3 regions of the Halobacillus sp. ABA4_118 genome follow, and region 3 is predicted to be linked to each of the others. Evidence: riboswitches for the same ligand, from Rfam matches in the RefSeq annotation. Region 3 holds a riboswitch; each other region holds the start of a gene.
What was found. A riboswitch is a leader RNA that binds a small molecule or an ion and turns the genes downstream of it on or off. The one in region 3 is predicted to bind S-adenosylmethionine.
Positions count from the first base shown of each region.

Region 1: it holds a riboswitch for S-adenosylmethionine, as region 3 does, so the genes downstream of both, metK (methionine adenosyltransferase) here and ACXAGL_RS19305 (homocysteine S-methyltransferase family protein) in region 3, are expected to answer to the same signal.
Region 2: it holds a riboswitch for S-adenosylmethionine, as region 3 does, so the genes downstream of both, msrA (peptide-methionine (S)-S-oxide reductase MsrA) here and ACXAGL_RS19305 (homocysteine S-methyltransferase family protein) in region 3, are expected to answer to the same signal.

Region 1 is NZ_JBSWWS010000001.1:383,799-387,078, reverse strand. Features, by position in the region: gene pckA (phosphoenolpyruvate carboxykinase (ATP)) at 1-1,285, opposite strand, end outside; SAM riboswitch class I at 1,536-1,642, shown strand; gene metK (methionine adenosyltransferase) at 1,871-3,067, shown strand; gene ACXAGL_RS01990 (gamma carbonic anhydrase) at 3,211-3,280, opposite strand, start outside.
Region 2 is NZ_JBSWWS010000001.1:2,271,508-2,274,787, forward strand. Features, by position in the region: gene ACXAGL_RS11220 (DinB family protein) at 1-360, opposite strand, end outside; gene ACXAGL_RS11225 (AIM24 family protein) at 547-1,239, shown strand; SAM riboswitch class I at 1,379-1,499, shown strand; gene msrA (peptide-methionine (S)-S-oxide reductase MsrA) at 1,622-2,095, shown strand; gene eutH (ethanolamine utilization protein EutH) at 2,524-3,280, shown strand, end outside.
Region 3 is NZ_JBSWWS010000001.1:3,753,766-3,757,045, forward strand. Features, by position in the region: gene ACXAGL_RS19295 (hypothetical protein) at 1-486, opposite strand, end outside; gene ACXAGL_RS19300 (DJ-1/PfpI family protein) at 754-1,152, opposite strand; SAM riboswitch class I at 1,503-1,607, shown strand; gene ACXAGL_RS19305 (homocysteine S-methyltransferase family protein) at 1,780-2,829, shown strand; gene ACXAGL_RS19310 (amidohydrolase) at 2,891-3,280, opposite strand, start outside.

The sequences.
Region 1 (3,280 bases), 3.4 Mb from region 3:
ACCAGCCTGTATTGACAAGGAAGACGTCCGTATTGAACTGGTCTATTTTCTCTCCGAGCATTTCAGCATATGCTGATGGAGCAAGCGGAAGGAAAGGGGAGCCGAAGCAGGCGGAGAAAGTCGCTTCCGGCTTGGTAATCCCTCTCTCTGTTCCAGCCAGTTTACTCGTATAGCCGCTTAGAAAATGGTACATCGCCTGTTCTTTTGTTAAACGGCTGATTGGTGGGAGGACTCCCGTGGCATCAGCTGTCAAGAAAATGATGGCATTTGGGTGGCCGGCAATACTTGGCTGGACTGTATTATCAATGTGATCCAGTGGGTAGGCGGCCCGTGTATTTTCCGTCAGGCTCGTATCGTCATAATCCGGCGCGTGCGAATCCGGCTGAAGGACGACGTTTTCCAAAACCGAGCCGAAATGAATGGCATCATAGATCTGCGGTTCTTTTTCTTTGGACAGGTTGATGCACTTCGCATAGCATCCCCCTTCAATGTTAAAGACACCGTAGGGGGACCAGGCGTGCTCATCGTCCCCGATCAGGCGGCGCTGAGGATCAGCGGACAGAGTCGTTTTTCCTGTGCCCGACAGACCGAAGAACAGAGCAACGTCGCCTTCTTTGCCGATGTTGGCCGAGCAGTGCATCGGAAGGACGTTCTTTTCCGGAAGCAGGTAGTTCATGACGGAGAAGATGGACTTCTTGATTTCCCCTGCGTATTCTGTTCCTCCGATGAGGACAACGCGGTGTTTAAACGAAACCATGATGAACGCTTCGGAATTCGTACCATCCACGTCAGGATCTGCTTTGAAGGTTGGAGCAGATATGACAGTGAACTCTGTGTCATGCTCCTCCAATTCGGATGCCTCCGGCCGGATGAACATTTGGCGGGCGAATAAGTTGTGCCAGGCGAATTCTGTAAGAACCTGCATAGGAAGGCGGTAGCGCTCATCCGCTCCTGCAAAACCTTTGAAGACGAATAACTCCCTGCGGTCTTTCAAATAATCGAGCACTTTATGGTATAATTTCACAAACGTATCATCGTCAATAGGCTGGTTCACAGCACCCCATTCGACTTTATCTTCGGTTACGTCGTCACGGACAATGAATTTGTCCTTTGGTGAGCGTCCCGTATAGGTACCTGTCGTAGCCTGAACGGCCCCTTTTTCCGTTAGTGTACCTTCATTGCGGTATAAAATCTTTTCCACTAAATGTGGAACAGATAATTGGTGGTGGACATGGTCCTGGGAAAGTAGAAGATTAAGTTCTGACAGTTGGTTTATTGTACTCATATGCATCGTCCCGCCTTTGCAGTTTAATAATGTGAGATTAGTATAACACATTTATTTTAATCGTCCATACTATTCAGTGGATTGTGGGAAAGTTTTCAACACTGCCATATTTCATGGCTGTTATTATCCTATGATGGTTTGAACAGAACGTTTATCCAGGTTGAATCTGGATGGAAGGGGTGCGTCGAAACCCGATGAATCCAATTGACATTAAACACGCTTTTCGATACGATAGCTGAGAACGGAAACTCTCTTATCCAGAGTTGGTGGAGGGACAGGCCCTTTGAAACCCAGCAACCGTCCGCAGGGACATGGTGCTAACCTGAAGCAAGGAGTCAGCTCCTTGGACGATAAGAGCGAAAGGAAGCAGCCCCTTTCCTCGGTATAGGAAGGGTTTTTTCTTTTTATAAGAAGGAAATGTCCATGACCAGGCCTTGCCGCCTGTTTATTATTTCTGACTGAGAACGTGCACGAAAACGTTTTCGGATCCAGGATGACACTATGAAATGAACTTATGTTTTTCTACACATACTGGTAAAGAGTTCCGTCTAATACTTTGTACTTACAGAAGGAGGAGTTTTTAGAATGCCAGCGAACCGCCGGTTATTCACATCAGAATCCGTGACAGAAGGTCATCCGGACAAAATCTGTGACGCTATTTCTGATGCTATTTTAGATGAAATTTTAAAAAACGACCCGAATGCAAGGGTGGCATGTGAGACAACAGTAACTACGGGACTTGTCCTGGTTTCCGGTGAAATCAGTACGAATACCTATGTTGATATTCCATCGATCGTGCGCCAGACGATTAAAGATATTGGATATACACGAGCAAAATACGGCTTTGATGCAGATACATGTGCCGTTTTGACGGCTATTGATGAGCAGTCCCCGGATATCGCAGGGGGAGTGGATGTTGCGCTTGAATCCCGTGAAGGGAAAATGAGCGATGATGAAATAGAAGCCATCGGTGCCGGTGACCAGGGACTGATGTTCGGCTTTGCCAACAATGAAACGCCCGAATTGATGCCGCTGCCTATTTCTCTTGCCCACAAACTTTCCAAGCGTCTTTCTGATGTCCGCAAAGACGGAACACTCGATTACCTTCGTCCTGACGGCAAGACGCAGGTAACGATTGAATATGATGAAAATGATCAGCCGGTCCGCGTGGATACGATTGTTATTTCGACGCAGCACGCTGAAGAAGTCACGCTCGAACAGATCCAGAAGGATTTGAAAGAGCAGGTGATCGGGCCCGTTGTACCGGAAGGCTATATTGATGATGAAACCAAATACTTTATCAATCCGACCGGGCGTTTTGTAATCGGAGGTCCTCAAGGGGACGCCGGTTTAACAGGACGTAAGATCATCGTAGATACGTACGGTGGATATGCGCGTCACGGTGGTGGTGCCTTCAGTGGGAAGGATGCGACCAAAGTGGACCGTTCTGCTGCATACGCGGCTCGTTATGTTGCGAAAAACATCGTAGCTGCAGGTCTTGCGGATACAGTGGAAGTCCAGCTCGCCTATGCAATCGGGGTGGCCCAGCCGGTTTCCATTTCCATCAATACCAGCGGGTCCGGCAAAGTGTCGGAAGAAAAGCTGGTGGACGCTGTGCGTGACTTGTTTGACCTCCGTCCTGCTGGAATCATTAAAATGCTCGATCTTCGTAAACCTATTTACCGTGATACGTCTGCCTACGGCCATTTTGGACGGACAGATGTTGAGTTTCCATGGGAACGTACGGATAAAGCGGAAGAGCTCAGCGGTCGTTTTCAATAAAAAAAAGCTGTTTCCTTGTTGGAGGAAACAGCTTTTTTATTTTCACGAGTTGCACAAACGGCAGAGTACGCATTGATTTGATACGGCTATCCACTTCCCTCTGTATGTCTTCTGATCATGCAGGCATCGAGCTGAAAAGCATTTCAGCCCCGAAGGTTCTTATAGTACTGCCCTTTTGCGACATACGATTTCCGGATCCGGTCCATTTCCTTG
Region 2 (3,280 bases), 1.5 Mb from region 3:
CAATGTTTCTTCATCTTTGTTATGAATGAGGAATAACGTAGCTTCCCTTGTTTTTTTCAATCCATCCTCGGCTTCTGCAATCGTTTGGAACGTACCTTCAGGCCGGACGGACTCAGGGGCTTCCACCTTGTAGTCCCTTTCCGTCGTCCGGTGGATCGGTTTTTCGGAAGTCTGCTGGATATCTCCCTGCTTTACTGCCTGCTTGATCTGGTAGACGACAAGTTGTTCCATCAGGTACAGGTGCTCCAGAATTTCAAGGACCGACCATTTTCCTTCCCCGGGCTTCTGTGCTGCCATTTCGTCAGAGACGGAATGGGCATACTCCAACAGCTGTTTTCTTTTCTCATCAAGACCATACATAAACAGGTCCTCCTCGTCCTTAGGTTGTTTGAATAGATCAAATAGAATCATCATTCCCCTGCCAGGTGGTGATGAAACCTTTCCTCCATTGTAAACGTAAAACGATAGACAAAGGTTTCATAAATGGTCTAACCCACCCCGGGGTGTGGTATAGAACTATAACCTACATAAAAGGAGGAATCTGTCATGGCAGACTATTCGATTGAGGAGTTTATCAGGGCGACGAAACAGGATGATTCAGAAAATGATTATTTTGAGCTGGAAACCCCGCGTATTCTCGAGGTGAACCTGATGGATCAGGTCTGGGCGAAATCCGGGGCCATGATTTCCTATAATGGGAATATCAAGTTTGAGAGAGAAGGGATTCTGGAGCACGGTGTAGGAAAAATGTTCAAGAAGGCGTTGACGGGAGAAGGCAGTTCGCTGATGAAAGCGACAGGGCGCGGACGTTTGTATCTCGCTGATCAGGGGAAAAAGATTACGATTTTTGACTTGGATAATGAAACGATAACAGTAAACGGCAACGACCTTCTGGCTTTTGAACCGAGCATCGACTGGGATATCAAGCTGATGAAAAAAGTGGCCGGGATGGTTTCCGGCGGTCTGTTTAACGTGACCTTGAATGGCAGCGGACGTGTGGCTGTCACCTCCCATTACGAACCACTGACATTGCTCGTACGCCCGGGAGAACCGGTTATTACGGATCCTCATGCGACCGTAGCCTGGTCCGGGCATTTGGAGCCGAATTTCAAGACGGATGTAAGCTTTAAAACGTTTATCGGACGGGGAAGCGGGGAATCTATTCAAATGCAGTTCGAAGGAGATGGATTTGTCATCGTCCAGCCGTATGAGGAGATTTATACAACCGGCAGTCAGTAAGACTTTTCTTTTGCGTGGACTGGCATAGTCATGCTAAAGTGTGAATACAATGATGATACAAAAAGAATCATCATTTATCCTTTACTTCGTTACTGAAACGTAGTATATTGATAATCAACATTAAATAAATAACGGAAACTTCTTATCCAGAGAGGCGGAGGGACTGGCCCTTTGATGCCCGGCAACCATCGAATCAATCCACGGATTGACGAGAACGGTGCCAATTCCTGTAGGATGAACACCATCCTAAAAGATGAGAGGATCGTACGGATTGATACGAACCCCTTTTCTTATGTGGATAAGAAAAGGGGTTTTTTGCATATCAGCATACCCGTCATGGCTCTCGATAGAAGTTGCGTTAAAGGAAAGGGAAGATGTAGATATGGCAACAGCAATTTTCGGCGCAGGATGTTTTTGGGGAGTAGAAGCATTTTTTGAGAAATTCGAAGGGGTAACGGCAACAACCGTCGGTTACATCGGGGGACATCTCGAAAACCCTTCCTATGAAGAAGTGAAACAGGGAAATACCGGTCATGCGGAAGCTGTCCGTATCGAATATAATCCTGCTGTCATTACGTATGCCAAACTGGTCAATATCTTTTTTGAAGCTCACGACCCGACACAGGTAAATCGTCAGGGCATTGATGTAGGACATCAATACCGTTCAGTGATCTTCTATACAGATGCAAGCCAGAAGTACATTGCAGAAGAGAAAATCAAAGAATGGAGTGCCAAAGGCATCTTCAAGCGTTCGATCGCTACACAGGTGGAAGAGGCTTCCTCTTTCTTTGAAGCAGAAGAGCATCACCAGAAGTACATTCAAAAACATGGCTCCGCTGCCTGTTCCATCGGCTGATGAAAAGCCCCTCACTGAGGGGTTCAGCTTGTAGAGAAACCCCTGTTTCTTTACAAGCTTTTTTCTTTCTTCCCGCCAGGAGCGAAAGCCCCTTCCCTTTCCACGCAAGTGCGCAACAGCGCAGCCCGTGCCGTTCTTTTGAATCTGAGAACCTGCGTAGGGCACAAACTCTCTCCTCTATATTCTAACGTCGGCACGAGGAGCGTTCGGTGGTGATGCCTGCGGGAACAGCACGGGCCCAAGTCAGCGGAGGGCGTGCCGCGGCATGCATATACCGATAAGCGGGAAGTGACCCTTCCCACGGCAAATGCACAACTCTAACTGGTTAACACAGGATTTTTCTACAGCCAGAGCCCCTCAGTGAGGGGGCTTTTTTTATGGGGGAAAGTTCACTAGAATGGAGGAGATGAAGAGAGGAGGGAGAGGCTGTGTTGAATGATATCATCCTTATGGTCATGTGCGCCTTTATGGTTCTTGGAGCTCTTGATTACTACATATTGAATCACCGCCTTGCCTTAGGATGGCGTTTTTATGAAGCCTTTATGATGATGGGTCCTCTGGCCTTGTCCATGGTGGGGATCATCTCTCTGGCCCCGGTGCTTTCCAGATGGCTCGCGCCGGTCGTCACTCCATTGTTCCAGGCTGCAGGAGCTGATCCTTCGATGTTTGCTTCTATGCTGCTTGCCATTGATATGGGGGCTTATCCTCTGGCGGAATCGCTCGCGGCAGACAAAGAAGCGGCTGTTTTTTCGTGGGCTCTGCTTGGGACGATGATGGGCCCTACGCTTGTGTTTACCATTCCAGTTGCCTTGACCGTTGTAGCAAAAAAAGATCATCCTTTTTTCGCAAAGGGAATTCTTGCAGGAATGGTGACGATTCCAATCGGTTGTTTCATCGGCGGGTGGACAGCCGGCTATGAACCGGGGTGGATGCTTAGAAATCTGCTTCCGGCCATGATTCTATCCCTTTTCATCGCCGCCGGTCTCTGGCTCTTCACAGCCTTGACCATTCGTCTGTTTTCCTATTTCGGCAAAGCGGTCGAAATCATTATTATTTCAGGGCTTGCTCTCATCATTATTGAAACGTTAACAGGTATAACGGTTCTCCCCGGTATGGCTCCGTTATCAGAAGGGATGCTCATCGTGGGTAAAATCACTGTCACACTTGCAGGGGCTTATCCGCTGG
Region 3 (3,280 bases):
ATGCATCAGGGGCTCCAGTTCAGCTAGTAAGCGAGTGGTTTCATCCAACAGCTCTTGATATTGCACAATGCCGGTGATCAATACGGCTGTGTAGATGCCTGTACCCAGTATAAATAAAACTCCCTTCCAAAAAGGATTCAGCCCCGTATCCTTCTCTTTTATGCTGTATTTCAATCTTATGAGCTTAGATAGAGGGAAATAGACCAATAGCAGGATATAAGAAAGGAAGGCCGCATACATTTGTCTTAATTGTTTTTCATTCACCCAGAGATACGTCAGTTCTTCCGGCTTTCCCTCCAGCGACTTCCAGCTTATAGCAGTTTGATGAACGGTGCTTCGTCTCCAATTATATTCTTCGACCCTCGTTGTCTGATCTCCCAACTCTTTGACGCCTATCCCAAAAGGAGCGGGAGTATCTCCGAATGATACGACATGATACACAATAAAGATAAGAATGATGAATAAAAAATGGAATGCTTTGTCCATGCTCTCCTCCTCTCCCACCTTGAGACATCACTTCCATTGAATCTATTTCTCCTAGGTTTCCATCAATATGTAAAAGTACCGGAGATCGCCTGTGCTGAAGTACGTATCCCATGCTTTCAGGGTTCTTTCCGAAAAAACGTTCAAGTGCTTAAGTATTAGTTTCGCGAATAAAAGGGCTCCTGCAGAGCTGGCTGTTATAAGGTTCTGATCCGCTACGGCCTTTATGTCCTTGTAATACGCCTCCCCATCATAGTTCGGACGGACCATTTAAAGATATTCAAGACTGTTGCTGGTATGGAAACGATTGTTCAACAAACCGGCTTCAGCAAGCATCGGTGTGGCCCCACAAATGGCAGCAACCGTCGCCCCACAGTCCAGAAGCTTCGCTGCTTTATGTATGATGGGTTGATGGATACATCGGTTCCACGTATCTGCTCCGGGCAGCAGCAAAACGGTCGAAGGAGAAAGGAGGATCTCATCCGTGGTTATATCAGGTGTAATCCTCATCCCTCCTTTTGTCGTAATTGTTTCTTTTCCTGCCCCTGCCACCTGAAGTGAAACATCTTCCCGTCTTCTTTTAAAGTACTGCCCCGAGTTCAACTCAGCGGTTACATAGCCAAGTTCCCAGTCTGCCAAGGTATCTAAAGCATAGACATAAACGTTCATTCTACCAACCTCCATTTTTTACGCACTTCCCACCACAATCCCTAAGACAGAAAAACCATTCCTGTTAAGACAGAACACATCGCCTGCTCCCCCATACAAAACCTTCTATAAGGGACTACGAAATGCCTTGTATAAAGTTTCATAATGAAGAGAACCCCTCCACCTATAAGTCTACGTTCATTTTCCCATTATCGTCGAAACGGCGCTGCCTTCTTAACTTCCGCTTTTAAATACCGGTGTATTTTTTCCGAAAATTCTATTGATTCTCACTATATTTTCCTGTAATGTATAACGCAAGCGAAAGGATACACGTTGATCAAACGGATCAGCTGCTTTAAAAATTACATACGAACTTATCCAGAGAGGTGTAGGGACTGGCCCTTTGATACCTCAGCAACCAGCCATTGGCACGGTGCTAAATCCAGAAGGCAGTTATACTGCCTTGAAGATAAGGAGTCTTAGATAAATGGAAGGCCCCTTATCAAAGGAGGTCTTTTTTTAATGGAAATATACACCACTTCTTCTGTTAAAAAGAGCTCCATCAGAATCTGTGAGTCAGCATATTCCTTTAGAAGGATGAGCTTTCTAATATATTTATTCAATACCAAATGGAAAGGTTGTTGTGAAATGAAACGATCATTAGAGCAGAGGTTACAGGATGGACCCGTCATTTGTGGAGAAGGTTACTTGTTTGAATTGGAGCGCCGCGGCTATTTACAAGCTGGATCCTTCGTACCGGAAGTAGCGCTGGATAACCCGGAGGCACTCAAACAGACTTATCGAGACTATATGCTTGCGGGCTCCGACGTTGTGTTAGCATTCACGTATAACGGTCACCGCGAAAAAATGAGAATTATTGGAAAAGAAGAATTACTGGAACCGCTCAACCGTCAGGCAATTCGTCTGGCTAAAGAGGTGGCTCAAGAGCATCCAGAGGAAGAAGCTCTTGTGGCTGGGAACGTTTCCAATACCAACCTGTTCAATCCGGATAATCCTGAAGCTGTTGAGAAAACAAGGAGCATGTTTGCAGAGATGATCGGCTGGTGTAAAGAGGAAGGTGTAGATTTCGTGAATGGTGAAACCTTCTACTACTATGAAGAAGCTCTGATTGCTCTTGAAGAAATTCAAAAGCAGGACCTCCCTGCTGTCATCACATTCGGTCTGATGGGGGAGAACGTCTTGCGAGATGGCTATGAAGTCGAAGAGGCCTGCCGCTTATTAGAAGAAAAAGGGGCGCTCGTTGTAGGAATGAACTGTTTCCGCGGTCCGGCAACGATGCAGCCGTACGTTGAGAAAATCCGTAAAACCGTGGACGGTTATGTTGGGGCCCTTCCAATCCCTTACCGGACAACGGAGGAGCATCCTACTTTCTTCAACCTGCCGGACGGTGGCTGTGCCTGCACGCTTCCAACGGAAACAACGTTCCCAACATCTCTCGACCCGCTCTATACGAACCGTTATGAATTGGCAGAATGGGCTAAGGAAGCTCACGGTATCGGTGTGAACTACCTGGGACTCTGCTGTGGAGCGTCTCCGGCTATGCTTCGTGAAGTAGTCGAAACTGTCGGACGCACAGCTGTAAACTCCACGTATTCACCAGATATGAAGAAACACTTCCTATTCGGCAGTGATGACACGCTGCAGGATCATATAACATCGTATAAAACAAAAGCCTAAGCAAAAAAAACCGCCTGTCCTACTTGGACAGGCGGCTTTATTAAAACGAAAACGGCAAGGCTCACAATGCATTTGGATTCCCCTGGTTTTCTTCCCTTTTGTATAAGGTGCGTCCTTCCTTAATTGTTTCTTCAATCTGTATTTCTTTGATCTGCATGGGGTCTACTTGGAAGGGGCTCTGATCAAGAATGACCAAATCAGCTAGCTTCCCTGCATGAAGGCTTCCTTTTGTCTCTTCTTCTCCATATTGATAGGCGGCATGAATCGTAACGGCTTGAAGAGCTTCATACACGGTCGTACGCTGTTCTGCTCCAATCGTTACTCCTGTTCTCGTTTTTCTATTCACAGCACTCCAGATCGTTTGAAGCATATTCGGCTTGATAACAGGAGCGTCCTGATGGAAATTGACAGGAAGACCTTTTTTTATGGCTGATTTAGCCGGACTGATCCG